3 regions of the Flavonifractor sp. An91 genome follow, and region 1 is predicted to be linked to each of the others. Evidence: riboswitches for the same ligand, from Rfam matches in the RefSeq annotation. Region 1 holds a riboswitch; each other region holds the start of a gene.
What was found. A riboswitch is a leader RNA that binds a small molecule or an ion and turns the genes downstream of it on or off. The one in region 1 is predicted to bind cobalamin.
Positions count from the first base shown of each region.

Region 1 (6,334 bases):
AGAACACCAATACCGCCACAGTGACCCAGGACGAGGGCTGGTGGTACACGGTCACCGTAGACGGCCAGGTAGACAAAGACCTGATCCTTCCCACACGGTTGGATACCTACGGCGATGTACGCATTCAGTGGTCGTCCACTGACACGGATGCGCTGACGGTGCAGACAAATCCGGATGGATCCTACACCGCTACGCTTAACCGCCCGCCGTTCGGTGGCGATCCGTTTACCTTCCCGCTGATCGCCACGGCCCGGTTCAACCGCCTGGATGACTACATGATTCAGGAGGCAACTGCTGAAGGCGCTGTGCAGGACTGGTACGCTGCCATTCGAAAATTCGTTATTACGGTAGCACCCAATGATGTGGATCAGTCCGCCCAGATCAACGAGGCTCTGGAGAAGTATCCCTCCCTGCTGCGGGACTTTGTGGACAAAGAGACGCCTGTGACTCCCACCCAGGTTACCGCAGATCTGCAAATGCCCACACCTGGCCAGCTGGAGTCTGCCGGTATTCTGCCGGATCGCTATAATCAGAAAGTGACCATGACCAGCAGCAACACCGATGTGCTGGAATTCAGCGGCTATCACGCTGTGGTCTACCGCCCGCTGCCCGGCAGCCCGGCCGTGGATGTGTCTTATACAGTGCGAATTCTGGATCGCCGCAACAATGCCCTGCTGGGAGAGAAGACGTTTTCCCTGACCGTGCAGCCGTTGACAGAGGATGAAATCAACTCCGCTGCGGCGTTCATGGACAGCGTCTGTACGGAGAACGCCTACTGGAACGGCATCCGCGGCAAGAATACGGATAAGACCCAGGTGACAGAGAATCTGGAACCGTTTGCGGAAGTTTTAAAGGGCGACCAGGGGCAGCCGCAGTATATCTACGGCGCGATCAACCTGACCTTCGGCGGAGCGGAAGTGGATGATCTGCCGGGTTACGACCCGATGAACGCCCAGCCGTGGCGGGAGTATCGCTCCAGCCGTCCCACCGTCATCGCCTGCGAAAATCTCCTGGTCACCCGCCCGGAGTACGACACAAAGGTTACGCTGGACAGTGTCCTGACCCACAGCGCATACGGGAAATACTGGGAGAAATTTGGCAGCAATCCGGCTTACGCGCAGTTTGAACAGTTCTATAAACGCCCGGTTTCTGTGACAGTAACAGTAAAGGGAACCAAGGGCGGAGAGAATCCGAATCCCCAGCCGGAACAGATTCAGGCTACGGTTTCTGTCAGCGGCGGCGGCTTCGAAAACTTTGCTGATTTAAGCGCATACACCTTTACCGGCAGCGGTAGTCAGGACTGGACGGCGTGGGATGCGCTGCAGGCGGCCTTGCGTGAGGCGGGATATCGCTATGAGGGCAGCGGCTCCTATGTCAGCGCTGTGACGGATTCCAACGGCGTTACCCTTTCCGAACTGGAGCATGGCGAAGGCAGTGGTTGGATGTACCGTGTCAACGGTACACTGCCGGAGATAACGCTGAACCAGTATTACCTGAGCGACGGCGATAAAATCACCTTCTTCTATACCGGTGACTACCATACAGTTCCCGGAACTCACGGCTATGACGATAACCAGAAAGCGGCCCAGGCGGTGGAAAAACTCATCAACGCCATCGGAACTGTTACCAAGGACAGCGGCGATAAGATCAAAGCGGCCCGGAAAGCATATGATGCCTTGACCGACACCCAGAAGAAGCTGGTTCGCAACTACAACGTACTGACAGAGGCTGAGGCGGCTTTCGCGGCTCTGGATGCCGGTCTGCCTTTCACGGATGTGGATAAGGATGCCTGGTATTTTGAGGCGGTTCAGTACGTCTATAAAAACGGCCTGTTCAACGGCACCAGTACAACAACCTTCTCCCCTGACGCGGAGATGAGCCGCGCCATGCTGGCTGCCGTGCTGTACCGCCTGGCGGGCTCGCCCGCCGGAGACGGTAAAGCCCCGGCCTTCACCGATGTGGCGCCGGATACCTGGTATACTAACGCCGTAGCCTGGGCCAATGGGAACGGCATCGTCACAGGTTACGGAAATGGTCTGTTCGGTGGCACTGACAGTATCACCAGGGAGCAGCTGGTCGTTATGCTTTACCGTTACGCCAAGTTTATGAAGCATGATACAGCCGCAGCTGGTGATCTCTCGGCATTCACTGACGCCGGGAACGCCAGCGACTGGGCAGTTGAGGCTCTGCGCTGGGCATACGCGGAGGGGCTGATCACCGGGCGTACCGCAACCACTATTGTGCCGCAAGGCACCGCTACTCGGGCCGAAGTGGCCATGATTCTGATGCGTTTTGGCGAGGAACTGGCAAAGTAACTGCCTCCTCGTTGAAGCATACTTCCCTCTCAAGGATCTCCGGGATCCACAGCATCCCCAGCTGTGGATCCCGGAAGTCCGATCCTGAGGAAACAGCAAGTTTGACCCAAAGAACCAGCCCGGCAAAAGTCGGCAGTTGAAGACAAGGGCTGCCATAGGTATCCTTGTCTTCGGATTCCCTTGACAACGTCATAAAAAGCGGATAGAATATTTTCGTGAACAGGTCATATGCTTGACATATGCCAACTGACAAGCCGGTGAGAATCCGGCGCAGTCTTACCTCTACTGTATTTGGCTCCGGCCATAAGCCAGGATTGTCAGCCTGTTCCATGGTAATTGATCAAGGTGGTATCCATTGCCGATTTTTGCAGCCATGTCCATGTTTGGAGATGGCTTGGGTTTTTGTACATTTTTAATGTACAAATGCTCTACTTGCAGGGATCGGCAATGGATATCTGCTTTTTACCGGCAGACACCATTGTCTGCCGGCTTTTTGTTTTCTGAGCCGGCAGCAGATCCCGAAACTGGAAGGGGGGTGAAGACCGTCAGCAAGCGAAGGCAGGCTCGCCCAGCTAGACTTACGCCGCAAGAGGCAGAACAATACCGCAATTTGATACAGAAATGGGCACAGCAAGCTCCACCAGAGTATGCAGACAACGCTGAAAAGCACCCTTATGCATCTCTTACGCTGTCCAGTGGGCTTGGCAGGGCGGTCTATGCCAGCTATTCCAACGAGGATTTGCTGGCTGTTCTGCACGATGCGGCGTCACGCCTGGGACGTGCGCCCACACAGGATGAGGTCTTTTCTCTGTATCGCATCTACCTGAAAGCGCGGTTTGGTACCTGGCCGGGTGCACTGCGGGCGGCCGGGATGCGGCGATTACCAATACCGGATTTGAATATGCCGGATTGGGCACAGATGCTGGCGGAGGATCCGGAGATCTGCGGTGCTCTGGAGGATGTGACTCGCCGCAGATGCCGCCTTGGATACCCGCCGCGCAAACGTGATGTACCGCAGGCGAAGATCCTCTGTGAGCGATTCCGTTCGTGGGAGAATGTAATTGCCGCCGCAGAGTATTTTGAGAAATGGCAGGAGGCGAGGAAGGATAACTGACAAGTAAATAGGGGCATTTGTTGTGGCCCTTTCTCGGCGGAAGCAGAGGGAGGGATGAACAAGGGAATCGGGTGCAAGTCCCGAACGGTAACCGCCGCTGTAAGCGCTGAGACGCCGGATCGTTGACGAAAGTCAGTCACTGGGGAAACCTGGGAAGGCAGATCCGATGTTGTGGGGAAACTCCCCTGAAGCGCAAGTCAGAAGACCTACAAGAAATGCAAAGGGCCGTCAAAGAGCGACCCGACCATGGGAACACGGCTGTGGCGATCATCGGGATCTGTCACGGCATTTTTTATGCCCTGGCAGAGCAACACTCGAAAGGAGAGACGGAGGAAATATGAAGAAGCGAGTATTGAGCCTGCTGCTGGTGTTTGGCATGGTATCGCTACGGCCAAGACCGAGGGCAGCAGCGCCATTGTTATTGCGCCTCAGGTCACCGGCGAGGCCAAAAAGGTGATGACGGAAGTTTCCACCCAGTCCCTGAAGGACGTGGTCAAGAACACCGACGCGGCCCTGGAAGTGCAGACCGGTGTGGGCAGCGTGTCCATTCCCAACGCCGCTCTGGACGCCATTGCCCGGCAGGCCGGCGGCAGCACCGTGACGATCACAGTGGAAGCCAAGAAGCCTGAGGATGTCAAGGAGCAGGTAAGCGCTTCCCAGTTGGAAGACGCGATAGTAGTGGAAGTGACCATTACCTCCGGCAAAAAGGAGCTCACCACCTTTGACGGAAAATCCTTGACCGTCACCATTCCGGTGACTGGCTCCGCCTTTGTTTCCGGCGAGACTTACAAGGTGATCGCGCTCAGTGCCGACGGCTCCAAAGAAACCGTTTCCGGAACCTGCATCAAGCAAAACGGGAAACTGAGCATACAGGTGAAGATCACCCATCTGAGCACCTTTGTGGTAACCACACAGAAGACCATGCCCTTCACCGATCTGTCCGGCCACTGGGCCGCTGAAGCCATTACTTATGTCTATGGAAACGGCCTGATGAACGGCACCAGCGACACTACTTTTGCTCCTGACGAGTACCTGAACCGGGCCATGCTGGCCACCATCCTGTATCGTCTGTCCGGCGAGCCTGCTGCAACGGGTGAAGGTAAAACATTTATGGACGTGGCACCGGATACCTGGTATACCTCTGCCGTGGCCTGGGCCAGCGCCAACGGTATCGTCAGCGGCGTCGGCGATGGCAAGTTTGCACCCACGCAGGCGATTACCCGCGAAGAGTTGGCTACCATGCTTTACCGCTACGCCAAGTACAGCAAATTGGATACCAGCGCCAAAGGCGACCTGAGCAAATTCGCTGACGGCGATCAGATCGCCGCCTGGGCTTCCGATGCCATGGCGTGGGCGGTGGGTGCCGGACTGATTTCCGGCAAAACCGCCAATGTCATTGACCCCGCCGGTACGGCCACCCGTGCCGAAGTGGCGACCATCCTCATGCGCTTCACAGAATTGACGAAATAACAAACGACGTGCCGGGGCGCAAGACGCCCCGGCACGGAAAGGAGTTCCTATGAAAACGGTTTTCAAACGCGGAACAGGCTTTCTCCTGGCTTTTATGCTACTGCTCAGCCTGAGTGTCCCCGCATTTGCAGCGGAGACGGATCTGACCGCCGCAGTGCAGGGCAGCGCAAAGTATATGCTCAACACCGTTCGTGAACCTCAGGTGGGATCCGTGGGCGGCGAATGGGCTGTCATCGGCCTGGCCCGTTCCGGCTACGACGTACCCCAGAAATACTGGGATAATTATTACGCCACGGTGGAGGACTATGTGGAGGAACACAAAGGTAACCTCCACGACAAGAAGTACACCGAATATTCCCGCCTGATCGTGGCCCTCACCGCCATCGGCGCCGATCCCTCCGATGTGGCAGGCTATAACCTGCTCACCCCTCTGGGAGACTTTGACAAGACCATTTGGCAGGGCATCAACGGCCCGATTTGGGCGCTGATCGCGCTGGACGCAGGAAATTATGATATGCCCCGGAACCAGAACGCCAAAACCCAGGCCACACGGCAGATGTATGTGGACGAGATCCTTGCCCGGCAGCTTAACGACGGTGGCTGGAACCTGACCGACAAGGGCGGTGCCGGTCAGAGCGACCCCGACATCACCGGCATGGCCCTCCAGGCTCTGGCCGGCTATCAGTCCCAGCCCGAGGTCAAGGCGGCTATTGACCGGGCGCTGGATTACCTGAGCGCAGCCCAGGAGAGCAACGGCGGCTATGCCAGCCATAATACCAGCAGCTCCGAAAGCGTGGTACAGGTTATCGTGGGCCTGTGCGCCCTGGGCATTGATCTGAATGATGCCCGCTTTGTAAAAAATGGCCATACCTTGCTGGAGAACCTGCTCAGCTACCGGCAGGACAACGGCAGCTTCCTACATACCTCTGCCGGAAACGGCGACAGCCAGATGGCCAGTGAGCAGGGCCTCTACGGCTTGGTGGCAGCCCAGCGCGCCGCTGCTGGAAAAAGCACGCTCTACCACATGGATGACGTGACCATTCATGTGACTGGCGTAACGAAGGAAACCATTGGCCTGCCCGGCAAGCACGCCGACGTCAAGCTGGTACCCGTCAGCGGCAGTGTCTCCTTTGCCGATGTGGCCGGTCACGCCAACCAGAAGGCCATCGAGGCGCTGGCTTCCCGGGGCATCATCAACGGCAAGGGCGGCAACCGCTTTGACCCTAATGCCACCATGACCCGTGCGGAGTTTGCCGCCATCGTTGTGCGGGCTCTGGGGCTGATGCCCAAGGCTACCAACGCCTTTACCGATGTGTCCTCCAACGCGTGGTACTCCGGTTATGTGGGGACTGCCTATTCCTACGGCATCATTACCGGAGCAGGCAATGGGCGCTTTAATCCCGACGGCACCATTACCCGGCAGGAAGCCGCCGTC
Region 1 is NZ_NFHA01000031.1:9,730-16,063, forward strand. It holds gene B5G42_RS14315 (S-layer homology domain-containing protein) at 1-2,315, shown strand, start outside; cobalamin riboswitch at 2,520-2,656, shown strand; gene B5G42_RS14320 (homing endonuclease associated repeat-containing protein) at 2,671-3,429, shown strand; cobalamin riboswitch at 3,433-3,658, shown strand; gene B5G42_RS14325 (S-layer homology domain-containing protein) at 3,676-4,899, shown strand; gene B5G42_RS14330 (S-layer homology domain-containing protein) at 4,994-6,334, shown strand, end outside.

Region 2 (6,334 bases), on a different contig from region 1:
AGCCCGGCAGCGGTCCACCTCCCGGCGCATCCCGGTGGACAGCACCTCTTTTTCAGGGAAATCAGGCTTGACCAGCTCGATATAGGCGGTATAACCCACGATCAGGTCGCACCCCTCCAGGGCGGCCCGGGCACGTCCGGTGAGGTCGGCGCCCCCGCCGGGGCCCAGTCCGATGACAGTTACTTTTTTCATAGGATCTTCCTTCCCGCCACCGCCACGGTGACGCCGTTTTTTGCCTGCTTGGGCACCAGAATAGTCCCTCCGGCACACACTGCCGCCCGCTCGCACACGTTGTCCACCCCGGTGATATGGGCCACAAAGGCAGACGGGGTGAAGGCTCCCTCCGCCTGTTCCAGCTCCGCCGCCGAAAAGACGGCCAGGGGCAGGTTGTGGGCGGCACAGAAGGCCAGCAGGCCTGGTTCGTCCTGTTTCAAATCAATGGTGGCCACCTGGGTTACCGACTGGGCTTCATAGCCGGACAGGGCCTCCTCCACCGCCGCCCGGATGGTCTCCATAGGAGTTCCTCTCCGGCAGCCGATGCCCAGGATCAGTCCCTTGGGGGCCAGCCGCAGGGTGCGGAGAAAGGGCCCCTCTCCCCGCCGGTAGGTGACCCACACCCCCAGCTCCGCCAGGCCGCGAGTCAGTCCCGCCGGGCAGGGGTGGCCGAAGTCGCTGACAAAACCCACCGGCTTCCCCTCCAGCAGGGCGGCGGAGATCTCCTTGGCCAGCACCCGGTCGGTAATGACCATGTCCCGCTCCCTGGCCCACACGTCCACAGCAAAGAGGCCGTTGACGTCGGTGGCGGTGGACACCGCCGCCTGACCGCCGGTAAGGGCGGCCACCTTCAGGGCCAGCTCATTGGCCCCTCCCACATGACCGGACAGCAGGGGGATCACAAACCGCCCCGCCTCGTCCACGCTCACCACGGCGGGGTCGGTAAATTTATCCCTCACATGGGGGGCAATGGCCCGGACGGCGATGCCCGCCGCTCCCACAAAGAGGAGGGCGTCCGCCTCGGCCCAGGCTTTTTCCGTCCAGCCCTCCAGGCTGTCATAGGCCTCCGCCCCCACCTCAGGGGCGAACCGGGCAGGCACATGGAGGGTGGCCTCCAGCGCATCAGCCAGGGTACGGCCCAAAGCCGCCCCCCGCCGGGTAAAGGCAATGATGGCCGCCATCACTTGCTGGCCTCCCGGAATTCATGGGTAAAGGTGGGGTCGTACAGCTTGGACCGCTTGTAATCATCCCCCAGAAAATAACCGATAGTAATGAGGGCCGTCTTGGTTACATGGTTCTCCTTGGCGGTTTTCGCCAGGGTGGACACGGTGCAGCGGTACACCTTCTCCTCCGGCCAGGTGGCCTTGTACACGATGGCCGCCGGGGTATCGGGCGCATAGCCCCCCGCCATCAGCTCCTCCTCCACCTGCTCCAGCAGGCCGGTGGACAGGAAGAGCACCATGGTGCAGCCGTGGGAGGCCATCTTCCGCAGCTGCTCCCCCTCGGGCACCGGGGTACGGCCCGCCATGCGGGTAATGATAACCGACTGTGATACATCGGGCAGAGTATACTCCGCGCAGAGGGCAGCAGCCGCTCCCGAGAAGGAGGACACACCGGGGGTCACGTCGTAGGAGATACCCAGTTTGTCCAGCTCGTCCATCTGCTCCCGGTGGGCGCCGTACAGAGAGGGATCGCCGGTGTGGAGCCGGGCAGTGGTGCCCCCCCTGGCCTCGGTGTCCTTCATTACCTCAATGACCTCTTCCAGGGTCATCTTGGCGCTGTCATAGACCTGGCAGCCCTCCTTTTTATAATCCAGCAGGGCGGGGTTCACCAGGGAACCGGCATAGATGATGACATCCGCCTCCCCCAGCAGCTTAGCTCCCCGCACGGTGATGAGATCGGCCCCACCGGGGCCCGCGCCGATGAAATGTACCATAATCGAAACTCCTATCTGTATCGGCGGACGGCCGTAAAAGTCGCCCCTACGATTGATGTTGATGCAGAGCCAGCAAGTTTTCAGCCCCTGTTGTCTTTCCCAGCAGTCCGTACTGGTTGGAGAAGAACACCGCCTCAATGGCCAGGTCGGGCCCGGCCCGGTGGTGCAGCACCTCCTCCAGAGCCTGGGCGATGGAGGCCATCACCGGCTCCAGCAGCCCGTCCTCTTTCAGCAGCTCTACCCCGGCATCGGTGGTAGGGCAGGCAAAGAGGGCTTTCAGCAGCGCCGGGCTCCCGCCCGCCAGGGCAGCGTGGGCGGTGAGGGTCTCCCGCCGGCCATCGGCCACCTTGGAGTGGGTGTTCATGTTCCCCGCCGCCACTTTAATCAGCTTGCCCAGGTGGCCCACCAGCAGGAAGGATCGGAAGCCCAGCCCGGCAGCGTGGTCGATGGCGTGACCCAGATAGTTGCTGCAAGTGCAGCGATGGGTCAGGTCCAGGTCCAGAGTCCCCTCCGCGAAGGAATCCCCGTAGTTGCCGGGGGTGACCAGCAGATCGGTCACGCCTGCGGCTTTGGCTATATCCTGCTCCAGGTAGAGGGAGTCAATGAGGGCGGCCTCGCTCATGGGGCGGACGATGCCGCTGGTACCCAGGATGGAGATGCCCCCTTCAATACCCAGCCGGGGGTTGAAGGTGTGGGCGGCCAGCGTCTCTCCCTCCGGCACCGAAATGGTAATGGACAGTCCGCCGGTATAGCCCGCCCTGGCCATCTCCTCCTCCGCCTGGTGCCGGATCATCATCCGGGGGGTGGAGTTGATGGCAGCTGCGCCTACCGGCTGGTCCAGTCCGGGCCGGGTCACCCGGCCCACGCCGGTACCGCCGTCGATGGTGATGCCGGGGGTGTCGGTCTTTTCCGCCCGTGCGAAGATCAGGGTTCCGTTTGTCACATCCGGGTCGTCCCCGCCGTCCTTCCGGACGGCGCAGCTGGCCCAGCCGGTTCCGGCGGACTGTTCCAGCAGTTCAACCTCCACCGCGATCCCCGCAGGGGTATCCACCCGCACTGCGGGCAAAGCCTCCCCGGTAAGCAGCAACCGGACTGCCCCGGCTGTAGCGGCGGCGGCACAAGTGCCGGTGGTATAGCCGCAGCGCAGCTGCTTGTTCCCCACCGGGATATACAGTTCCAGCACCAGACCGCCTCCTTCGACACAAAAAGGCCCTCCCCAGCTTTGGGGAGGGCCTTTTTCAATGAAAAAATGCCGCACCTCTCCACCTCAGAGCTACGCAATACGGTATCCCTGCAGCGGGTCTCCTGGCTTGCGTTTCCTCCTCCGGCGCACCTTCTCAGCCCCACGGGCCAATGGTATTCGCGCCTTCGTCCACGCTTACAGTAGAGGTAAGACTGCGCCGGATTTACACCGGCTTCCCCTTTCGCGGCACTGCCGCAACTGCGGATACAATTCAATTCTCCGCTCATTATATCAGGGTTCAGGGGAAAAGTAAAGGTAATTTCTTGTCATATGGGCGCACAGGCCGGTTCCCGTGCCATGACAAAATTGGTCAATTTGACCCCATGGCGCTCCACCTGCTGCTCCCGCTCCACCTGCCAGCCCCGGCGTTCAAAGAAAGGCCGGGCGGTGAGAGAGGCGTGAGTCAGCCGGGCGCCGGGCAGGGCATCGCACAGGGCGGTGGCGATCCCCCGGCCCTGGAGATCCTTATGGACATAGAGCCGGTCCAGGTAGCCGTCGTCGGCCAGATCGGCAAAGCCAGCCACCATCCCGTCCCACTCCGCCACCAAAGTAGTGTGGGCCTGAAAGGAGGCATCCCAGGCCGCCAGATCCACCTGTCCGTCGGCCCAGGCATCCAGCTGTTGTGTGGTATAATCCCGCCCGCACACCCCATGGACCGTCTGATAAAAGAGCTCCGCCAGAATGGGGCAGTCCGACGGACGGTAGGGCCGTACCGTCAGACTCATGTGCGGCGCCTCATATGTCTGGCCTTGTCCCACAGCAGGGCGCCGTACTGACATACCTTCAGCAGCACGTTCATCACCGGGTAGGACAGGCCCAGGAACACCACCAGTACCAGGAAGGACTGAATCGTCAGCTGGCTCAGGCCAAAGCTGGCCCCGAACCAGATGATGGCCACCGCGGAGGAGGCGCTCATGGCGATCATCAGCACCCGCCGCTTCCAGTCGAAGGGCTTACACACCTGATAGAGCACCAGCAGGCCGATGACCACCAGCAGAATGGTGGACATGGTGGACAGCTCGTCGGTGGTGAAGCCGAACACCAGATAGAAGGCCTCCAGCCCCAGCACGATGATCAGGTCGGTAAGGCCGCCGGGCAGGGCTGCCCGGAACACGTTGGTGAGAAATTTTCCCTTTACCAGGGCGTGGTTGGGCTCCAGAGCCAGGAAGAGGGAGGGCACGCCGATGGTGACGGCGCTGAGGAAGGAGATCTGCAGCGGGGTCACCGGGTAGGGGAAGGTGGCGAACAGGGAGATGATGGACAGGAAGAAGGAGAAGATGTTTTTCACCAGATAGAGGGCGGCGGCACGCTGGATGTTGTTGATGACCCGGCGGCCCTCGGCCACCACCTTGGGCATGGCGGCAAAGTCGGAGTTGAGGAGCACCAGCTGAGCGGCGTGGCAGGCGGCCTCCGCACCGGAAGCCATGGCAATGCCGCAGTCGGCGTCCTTCAGGGCCAGCACATCGTTGACGCCGTCGCCGGTCATGGCCACGGTGTGGCCCGCCCGCTGAAGGGCCTGGACCAGCTTGCGCTTCTGGTCGGGGGTGACCCGGCCGAACACGGTAAATTCCCGCACCGCCCGGTCCATGTCGGCATCGGAGTGGAGGGTGGCGGCGTCCACATAGCGGTCCGCCCCCTGGATGCCCGCCTGACGGGCCACCTCGGCCACCGTCACCGGGTTATCGCCGGAAATGACCTTAACGGCCACCTTCTGCTCGGCAAAGAACTGGAAGGTCTTGGGCGCCGATTCCCGCACCCGGTTGGACAGCAGCACCAGGGCCATGGGGCACACCCGCCGGGGGTCCAGCCCCTTCTGGTCGGGCATCCCCTGGTATTCTGCGGCCAACAGCACCCGGTAGCCCTTGGCGGACCAGGGGTCCACCTGCTCCTTCAGATCCCCGTACCGGGGCCCCAGGATGAACTCGGGAGCGCCCACCAGATAGGCGCCGTGGCCGGGAAAGACGGCGGCGCTCCACTTGGTGGCGGAGGTGAAGGGGATGGTCTTTTCCGCGTGCCAGGCCGACCGGCCGTGGAACTTCTTCTGCATGGCCCGGGCAGTATCGTTGTCCGCCTCGGAAACCTGATAAAAGGCGTTGAGGATCTCGGTGACCTCGGTCTCGGCGTACTTCTCCGGGTCCAGGTACACCACCTCCCCCACCTCCATCCGGGGTTCGGTGATGGTGCCTGTCTTGTCCACACACAGCACGTCCACCCGGGCCAGGGTCTCGATGCAGTTCATATCCTGGGCCAGCACCTTGCCCTGGGCCAGCCGGATCATGCTCACCGCCAGAGCCACGCTGGTCAGCAGGTAGAGACCCTCGGGGATCATGCCGATGAGGGCAGCCACCGTGGACACCACCGTCTCCTGGAAGGTGCGGCCCACGATGAAAAATTCCTTGGCAAACAGGGCGATGCCGATGGGGATGAGCAGGATACCGATGACCCGGATCAGCTTGTCCAGAGAGGACATCATCTCGCTCTTGCCCACCGTGACGTCCTTTTTGGCCTCCAGGGTAAGGCGGGCGGCGTAGGAGTCGGCCCCCACCCGGTCCAGCCGGGCCCGGCAGCGTCCCGCCACCACAAAGGAACCGGAGAGCAGGGCGTCTCCCGGCCGCTTGATGATGGCATCGGCCTCGCCGGTAATGAGGGCCTCGTTGACCTGGATCTGACCGGCCAGCACCGTGGCGTCGGCGGGGATCTGATCGCCGGAGGCCAGCTCCGCCACGTCGTCCCGCACCAGATGGGCGGCGGGCACCGAGCCCAGCTGCCCCTCCCGCACCACATTGGCCCTGGGGGCGGCCAACAGGTTCAGCTTGTCGATGGTCTGCTTGGAGCGCAGCTGCTGCAAAATGCCGATACCGGTGTTAGCCATGGCGATGAGCAGGAACAGCAGATCCTCCACCGATCCCACAAAGATCAGCAAAGCAGCCAGCACCACAAAAATAAAATTGAAGAAAGTAAAGACGTTAGCGCGCACGATCTGGCCTACGGTCTTGGTGGGGGATTCCACCGGATCGTTGGCCCAGCCGTTCTGCTGGCGCTCCCGCACCTGGACCATGGTCAGGCCCAGATTGGGATCGGCGCTCACCCGGGGCACGTCCCGGCGAGGACGGGGGACGGGCTGGGGAGATGGATGCTGTTTCTGCTTGCCTTTCATGTAG
Region 2 is NZ_NFHA01000020.1:39,537-45,870, reverse strand. It holds gene cobJ (precorrin-3B C(17)-methyltransferase) at 1-192, opposite strand, end outside; gene B5G42_RS11760 (cobalt-precorrin 5A hydrolase) at 189-1,175, opposite strand; gene cobM (precorrin-4 C(11)-methyltransferase) at 1,175-1,930, opposite strand; gene cbiD (cobalt-precorrin-5B (C(1))-methyltransferase CbiD) at 1,977-3,113, opposite strand; cobalamin riboswitch at 3,208-3,391, opposite strand; gene B5G42_RS11745 (GNAT family N-acetyltransferase) at 3,440-3,892, opposite strand; gene B5G42_RS11740 (cation-translocating P-type ATPase) at 3,895-6,334, opposite strand, start outside.
Region 2: it holds a riboswitch for cobalamin, as region 1 does, so the genes downstream of both, cbiD (cobalt-precorrin-5B (C(1))-methyltransferase CbiD) here and B5G42_RS14325 (S-layer homology domain-containing protein) in region 1, are expected to answer to the same signal.

Region 3 (6,334 bases), on a different contig from region 1:
GAACTGCCTGCTGAAGGCCAAGGGTTTGGAAGGCCAGGCCGCCAGCGTGGACTGGCAGGAGTACGCCCAGCGGCAGTACGACAAGCTGGCGGACGGCCTGCGGGCCAGTCTGGACATGGAGCGGATCTACCGCATCCTGAACGGGGAGGAATGACCCATGAAAAAGATAGAGTTGCAGCGGGTGGCCCCCGCTGACATTGAGGCCAGAAGCATGGAGATCATCGGCCAGGAGCTGGGGGACCGGGTGTTTCCCGCCGACCAGCTGCCCATCATCAAGCGGGCTATCCACACCAGCGCCGACTTCGACTATGCCGACAATCTGGTGTTCTCCCCGGATGCGGTGGCGGCGGGCATCGCCGCCATCAAGGGGGGCTGCACCATCGTCACCGACACCCAGATGGCCTTCTCCGGCGTCAATAAGAGGGTGCTGGAGAAGTTCGGCGGCAAGGCCGTATGCTTCATGTCCGACCCGGACGTGGCCGCTGAGGCCAAGGAGCGGGGGGAGACCCGGGCCACCGTGTCCATGGAGCGGGCCGCTCAGCTGGAGGGCCCCCTGGTGTTGGCCATCGGCAACGCCCCCACCGCTCTGGTGCGGGCCTGTGAGCTCATCGAGGAGGGGAAGATGGCCCCCGCTCTGGTGATCGGCGTGCCGGTGGGCTTTGTCAACGTGGTGGAGAGCAAGGAGCTGCTGCTCACCATGGACACCCCCCACATCGTGGCCCGGGGCCGCAAGGGGGGCAGCAACATCGCCGCTGCCATCTGCAACGCCCTGCTCTACCAGGCCAGCAACAACGTACGGGAGTGAAGGATATGAAACAACAAGCCCTTCTGGCGGTGTCCTTCGGCACCAGCCACCGGGATACCCTGGAAAAGACCATCACCGCCATCGAGAAGGCCCTGGCCGCCGCCTTTCCGGAGCGCACTCTTCGCCGGGCCTTCACCAGCGGTATGATTTTGAGAAAGCTGGAGCGGGAGGGCACCCACATCGACGACGTACCCGCCGCCCTGGAGAAGCTGGCGGCGGAGGGATACACCGACGTGCTGGTCCAGCCCACCCACATCATGAACGGCGACGAGTACGACAAGATGATGGCTCTGGCCGGCCCCTTCGAGGGCCGGTTTGAGAAGCTGACCTTCGGCCGCCCCCTGCTCACCGAGACGGGGGACTACCTGGACGCGGTGGGGGCCCTGCTCCAAGACCTGCCCCAGGCAGAGGAGGGCAAAGCCATCCTCTACATGGGCCACGGCACCGAGCACTTTGCCAACTCCTGTTACGCCCTGCTGGAGTATGTGTTCCGGGATATGGGCCGGAAGGACGTGGTCATCGGCACGGTGGAGGGCTACCCCGGCTTTGGGGAGGCGGTGCGCCGTATCCAAGAGCTGGGTGCCACAAACGTAGAGCTGCGCCCCCTGATGATCGTGGCGGGCGACCATGCCAAAAACGATCTGGCGGGGGAGGAGGAGGACTCCTGGAAGTCCCTGCTGGAACAAGAGGGCTACGCCGTCAACTGCGTGCTCCAGGGCCTGGGAGAGTTTCCCAGTATCCAGGCCCTCTTCGTCAAGCACGCCGGAGAGGCCAAACAACTCCAGGCGTAAGCCTGTTTGCATAGAGGGCCGGGAAAAGGGAAGCCGGGTGCAAATCCCGCGCAGTCCCGCTGCCGTAAGAGAAGAGCCGCCGGGCACCATGTCACTGGGAAAACCTGGGAAGACGCGCGGCGGCAGAGAGGCTCAAGCCGGAAAACCTTGCCCGGCCCGGAAACCACCCACCTACGAGTGATAGGAAAGGATGAGACAACCATGAAAACTCTGACTGCCAACAAAACCGTCCGCGCCGCGGCGGTGCTGGTGGGGCTGCTGGGTCTGATGACCATGAGCGCCTCCGCCATGCACATCGCCGAGGGTATGCTGCCGGTGAACTGGGCCATTGGCTGGGGCGCGGTGTGCGTGCCCTTCGTGGTGGCCGGCTTCTTCTCCATCAAGAAGAAGATCGATCAGGCCCCCCGGGCCAAGATCCTGCTGGCCATGTGCGGCGCCTTCGCCTTCGTGCTGTCCGCCCTGAAGATCCCCTCGGTGTCCGGCTCCTGCTCCCACCCCACCGGTGTGGGCCTGGGCGCCATCCTGTTCGGGCCCCTGGTCATGACGGTGCTGGGGCTGATCGTGCTGCTCTTCCAGGCCCTGCTGCTGGCCCACGGCGGCCTCACCACCCTGGGCGCCAACGTATTCTCCATGGCCATTGCCGGGCCCATCGTGTCCTGGCTGGTCTATAAGCTGCTGCGGAAGGCCAAGGCTCCTGCCGCTGTGGCGGTGTTTGCCGCCGCCGCCCTGGGTGACCTCTTCACCTATGTGGTCACTTCGGTCCAGCTGGGGGTCATCAACGGCGGCATGGTGAAGTTCCTCACCATCTTTGCCGTGACCCAGATCCCTCTGGCCATTGCCGAGGGCCTGCTTACCGTGGTGATCTTCAACGTGCTGGAGAAGTACAGCAAGACCGAGCTGCATGAGCTGCAGGTGCTGTAAGGAGGGGACGGATATGAAAGTTTGGCAGAAAAATTTGATTTTGATCCTGTTGGTGGTGGTCATTGCCGCCGTGCCCCTGTGGCTGCTGCCCAATGCCGAGTTCGGCGGAGCCGACGGCCAGGCTGAGGAGGCCATTATGGAGCTTAACCCCGACTATGAGCCCTGGTTTGAGCCCATTCTGGAGCCCGCCAGCGGCGAGGTGGAGTCTATGCTCTTTGCCCTCCAGGCTGCCATCGGCGCCGGTGTGGTGGGCTTCATTCTGGGCCGCATCACCAAGAAGCCGGACGGAAAAGAGAAAGGAACGAACTGACCATGGGCACCGACCGCTACGCCTATCAGTCCCGCCTGCGGCGGGTGTCTCCCATGCCCAAGCTGCTGCTGACGGTAGTCGCTCTGGTGATCTGCCTGTGCTGCGACAGCGTGGCGGTGGGCCTGTTTACCCTGGTTCTGATGGGGGGGCTTATCACCACCCTGGGGGGACTGTCCCCCAGGGTGTACCTCCATTTTTTAAAGGTGCCGCTGATCTTTCTGGTCATCGGCTGCCTTACCATCGTGGCGGGGGCCTACCCCGCTGGGACGGAGATGGTGGCAGCTATTCCGGTGGGCAACAGTTTGTGGGGCTTTACCGTGGATGGCCTTTGGCTGGGCGGCCGGATCTTCTGCAAGGCCCTGGGGGCGGTGGGATGTATGTACTTTCTCTCCCTCAATACCCCCGTTACCGATCTGACCATGGCCCTGGAGAAGCTCCATGTGCCCAAGCTGCTGGTGGAGCTGATGGAGCTCATTTACCGCTTCATTTTCGTGCTGGCGGAGACGGCTGCCAACATCCGCACCGCCCAGGATTCCCGGCTGGGCTACCGGGGGTTCCGCCGGTCGGTGTCCTCTCTGGGGATGCTGGCCTCCATGGTGTTCCTGCGGGCCTGGCGGAAGGCCGACCGTATCTATACCGCCCTGGAGTCCCGGGGCTATACCGGCAGTCTCACCACCCTGAACGACGCCTACCGTCCGGGGTGGGGGCTGCTCCCCCTCACCGTATTTGCGGCGGCGGGACAGATCGCCATTTGGTTTGTGGAAGGGAGGCTGCTGCCGTGAAGGCCATCCAGGCAGAAGATCTGTGTTATACCTATGAAGATGGCACTGTGGCCCTGGACCATATCACCTTTGCCGCAGAAAAAGGGAAGGTCACCGGTATCCTGGGGGCCAACGGGGCGGGCAAGTCCACCCTATTCCTCAGCCTCAACGGGGTGCTCACCCCCAAGAGCGGCAAGGTGGTGCTGGGGAGCCAGCCGGTGCGCTATGACAAGAAGGGCCTGCTGGAGCTGCGCCGCCGGGTGGGTATCGTGTTCCAGGACCCGGACGACCAGCTCTTCTCCGCCGACGTGTACCGGGACGTGTCCTTCGGCGGGGTGAACCTGGGCCTGCCGGCGGAGGAGGTCCGCCGCCGGGTGGAGGACGCCCTGGAGCGCACCGGAGTGTCCCATCTGCGGGACAAACCCACCCACGCCCTGTCCTACGGACAGAAGAAGCGGGTGGCCATCGCCGGTGTGTTGGTGATGGAGCCGGAGGTGCTCATTCTGGATGAACCTACCGCCGGGCTGGACCCCCAGGGGGTCAGCGACATCATGAAGCTGCTCGCCCGGCTGCGGGACGAATTGGGCATGACGGTACTCATCGCCACCCACGACATGGACATCGTGCCCCTGTACTGCGACTACGCCTACCTGCTGGGGGGCGGCAAGGTGCTGCTGGAGGGTACGCCGGAGCAGCTCTTTGCCGACCCGGCGGCCCTGCGTGCCAATCATCTCCGTCTGCCCCGCATCGCCCACCTGATGGAGGTGCTGCGGGAGGTGGATGGTCTGGACGCCGACCGGTCCGCCGCCACCATCGGGGCGGCCCGGCGGGAGATCCTGCGAATGCTCAAGGAGGAAAACCAATGAGAGGAATGTTGTACGGCGTGGGGGTTGGCCCCGGCGATCCCGAGCTGATGACCAAGAAGGCCGAGCGCATCATCCGCCAGGCGGCGGTGCTGGCCGTGCCCGACGCGGGCCGGGGGGAAAAGACCGCCCTCAATATCGTGGGGGAGCTGGCCGACGGCAAGGAACTGCTGACCTGCGAGGCCCCTATGGTGCGGGACCATGCCGCCCTGGACGGGGCCTATGAGCGCAACGCCGACTTGGTGTGCGCCGCCCTGGACGGGGGTAAGGACGTGGCCTTTATCACCCTGGGGGACCCCACGGTGTACTCCACCTATCTCTACCTCCACAAGAAGGTGGCGGCCCGGGGGTATGACGCCCAGATCATCCCCGGCGTGCCCTCTTTCTGCGCGGTGGCCGCCAAGCTGAACATGGCCCTGTGCGAGAAGGGCGAGCGGCTGCTCATCGTCCCCGCTTCCCACAAGGATGTGTCCGACTGCCTGGACCTGGACGCCAACCTGGTGTTTATGAAGGCGGGCCGTGAGATCGGTGCCCTGAAAAACACCCTGGAGGAGCACGGCCTGCTGGGCCGGGCTTCCCTGGTGGCCAACTGCGGCATGGAGGGGGAACTGGTGTGTCCCCGCTTTGCCGACCTGGAGGAGGGCAGCGGCTACTTCTCGGTGGTGCTGGTGAAAAAGGGGGAAGAGGCGTGAAGCTCATTATGACCGGGCTGGACTGGCATAAAGCCCCCATCGACCTGCGGGAACAGCTGTCCTTCACCCGCAATCAGGTGCTGGAGCTGGACCGCCGCCTGTCCCGCCGGGAAGGGGTGGAGGGCTGCGTGCTGCTGTCCACCTGCAACCGCACTGAGCTCTACCTGTCCTGCGGGGAGGGGCCCATGCCCGACCCGGGACGGCTGCTGTGCGCCGAGGCGGGGGTGGAGTACGCCCCCTTTGAGGCTGCTTTTGTCACCCGGACGGGGGAGGAGGCGGCCCGCCACCTGATGGAGGTGGCCGGCGGCCTGCGCTCCCAGATCTGGGGGGAGGATCAGATTGTCACCCAGGTGAAGGGCTCGGTTCAGGCTGCCCGTGAGGTAGGCACGGCGGACGGGGTATTGGAGACCCTGTTCCGCAACGCCGCCGCCGCCGGTAAAGAGATCAAGACCAAAGTCCGTTTCATTGGGGTACCCCGGTCGGCGGCCCGGTCCGCCGTGGACCGGCTATCCGCCCATCTGGAAGGCCTGAAGGGCCGGAAGGCCCTGGTCATCGGTAACGGAGAGATGGGGCGACTGTCTGCCTCCCTCCTCTACGAGGCGGGATGTGCCGTCACCGTGACCCTGCGCAGCTATCACCACGGGGAGACGGTGGTGCCCGCCGGGTGCACCGTCACCCCCTATGAGGAGCGGTATCAGGCCATGGAGGGCATGGACCTGGTCATCTCCGCCACCACCAGCCCCCACTACACTGTGACGGCCTGGGAACTGGCGGAGCTGTCCCGGCCCCCTCATGTGCTGGCCGACCTGGCCATCCCCCGGGATATCGAGCCCCAGGTTGCCACCCTGCCCGGATTCACCCTCTATAATGTGGACGACCTGGGGGTGGACACAAGCCGGGAACTTCCACCGGAGGCGGCGGCCATTGTGGAAAAGTATCTGGACCGGCTGAGCCAGTGGGAAAACTATAAGAATTGCCTGCCCGGCCTGGAGCGGGTGAAGCAGGCGGTGGCCGCAAGGGTGCTGTCCACCGACCTGGAGGGACCGGAGGCCCGGGAACTGGTGGAGCTGGCGGTAAGCCGGGCGGTGGATCTGCTGTCCGGCGGTTTGAAGGACAACCTGACCCCGGAGGATCTGGAGCGGTGCGCCGCCAAGATTGAAGTGCATACTGCCGCCAAGCCCCGGTGGACCT
Region 3 is NZ_NFHA01000020.1:56,628-62,961, forward strand. It holds gene B5G42_RS11820 (cobyric acid synthase) at 1-154, shown strand, start outside; gene B5G42_RS11825 (precorrin-8X methylmutase) at 158-805, shown strand; gene B5G42_RS11830 (sirohydrochlorin cobaltochelatase) at 811-1,596, shown strand; cobalamin riboswitch at 1,620-1,744, shown strand; gene B5G42_RS11835 (energy-coupling factor ABC transporter permease) at 1,864-2,517, shown strand; gene B5G42_RS11840 (energy-coupling factor ABC transporter substrate-binding protein) at 2,531-2,827, shown strand; gene cbiQ (cobalt ECF transporter T component CbiQ) at 2,830-3,609, shown strand; gene B5G42_RS11850 (ATP-binding cassette domain-containing protein) at 3,606-4,454, shown strand; gene cobI (precorrin-2 C(20)-methyltransferase) at 4,451-5,143, shown strand; gene B5G42_RS11860 (NAD(P)-dependent oxidoreductase) at 5,140-6,334, shown strand, end outside.
Region 3: it holds a riboswitch for cobalamin, as region 1 does, so the genes downstream of both, B5G42_RS11835 (energy-coupling factor ABC transporter permease) here and B5G42_RS14325 (S-layer homology domain-containing protein) in region 1, are expected to answer to the same signal.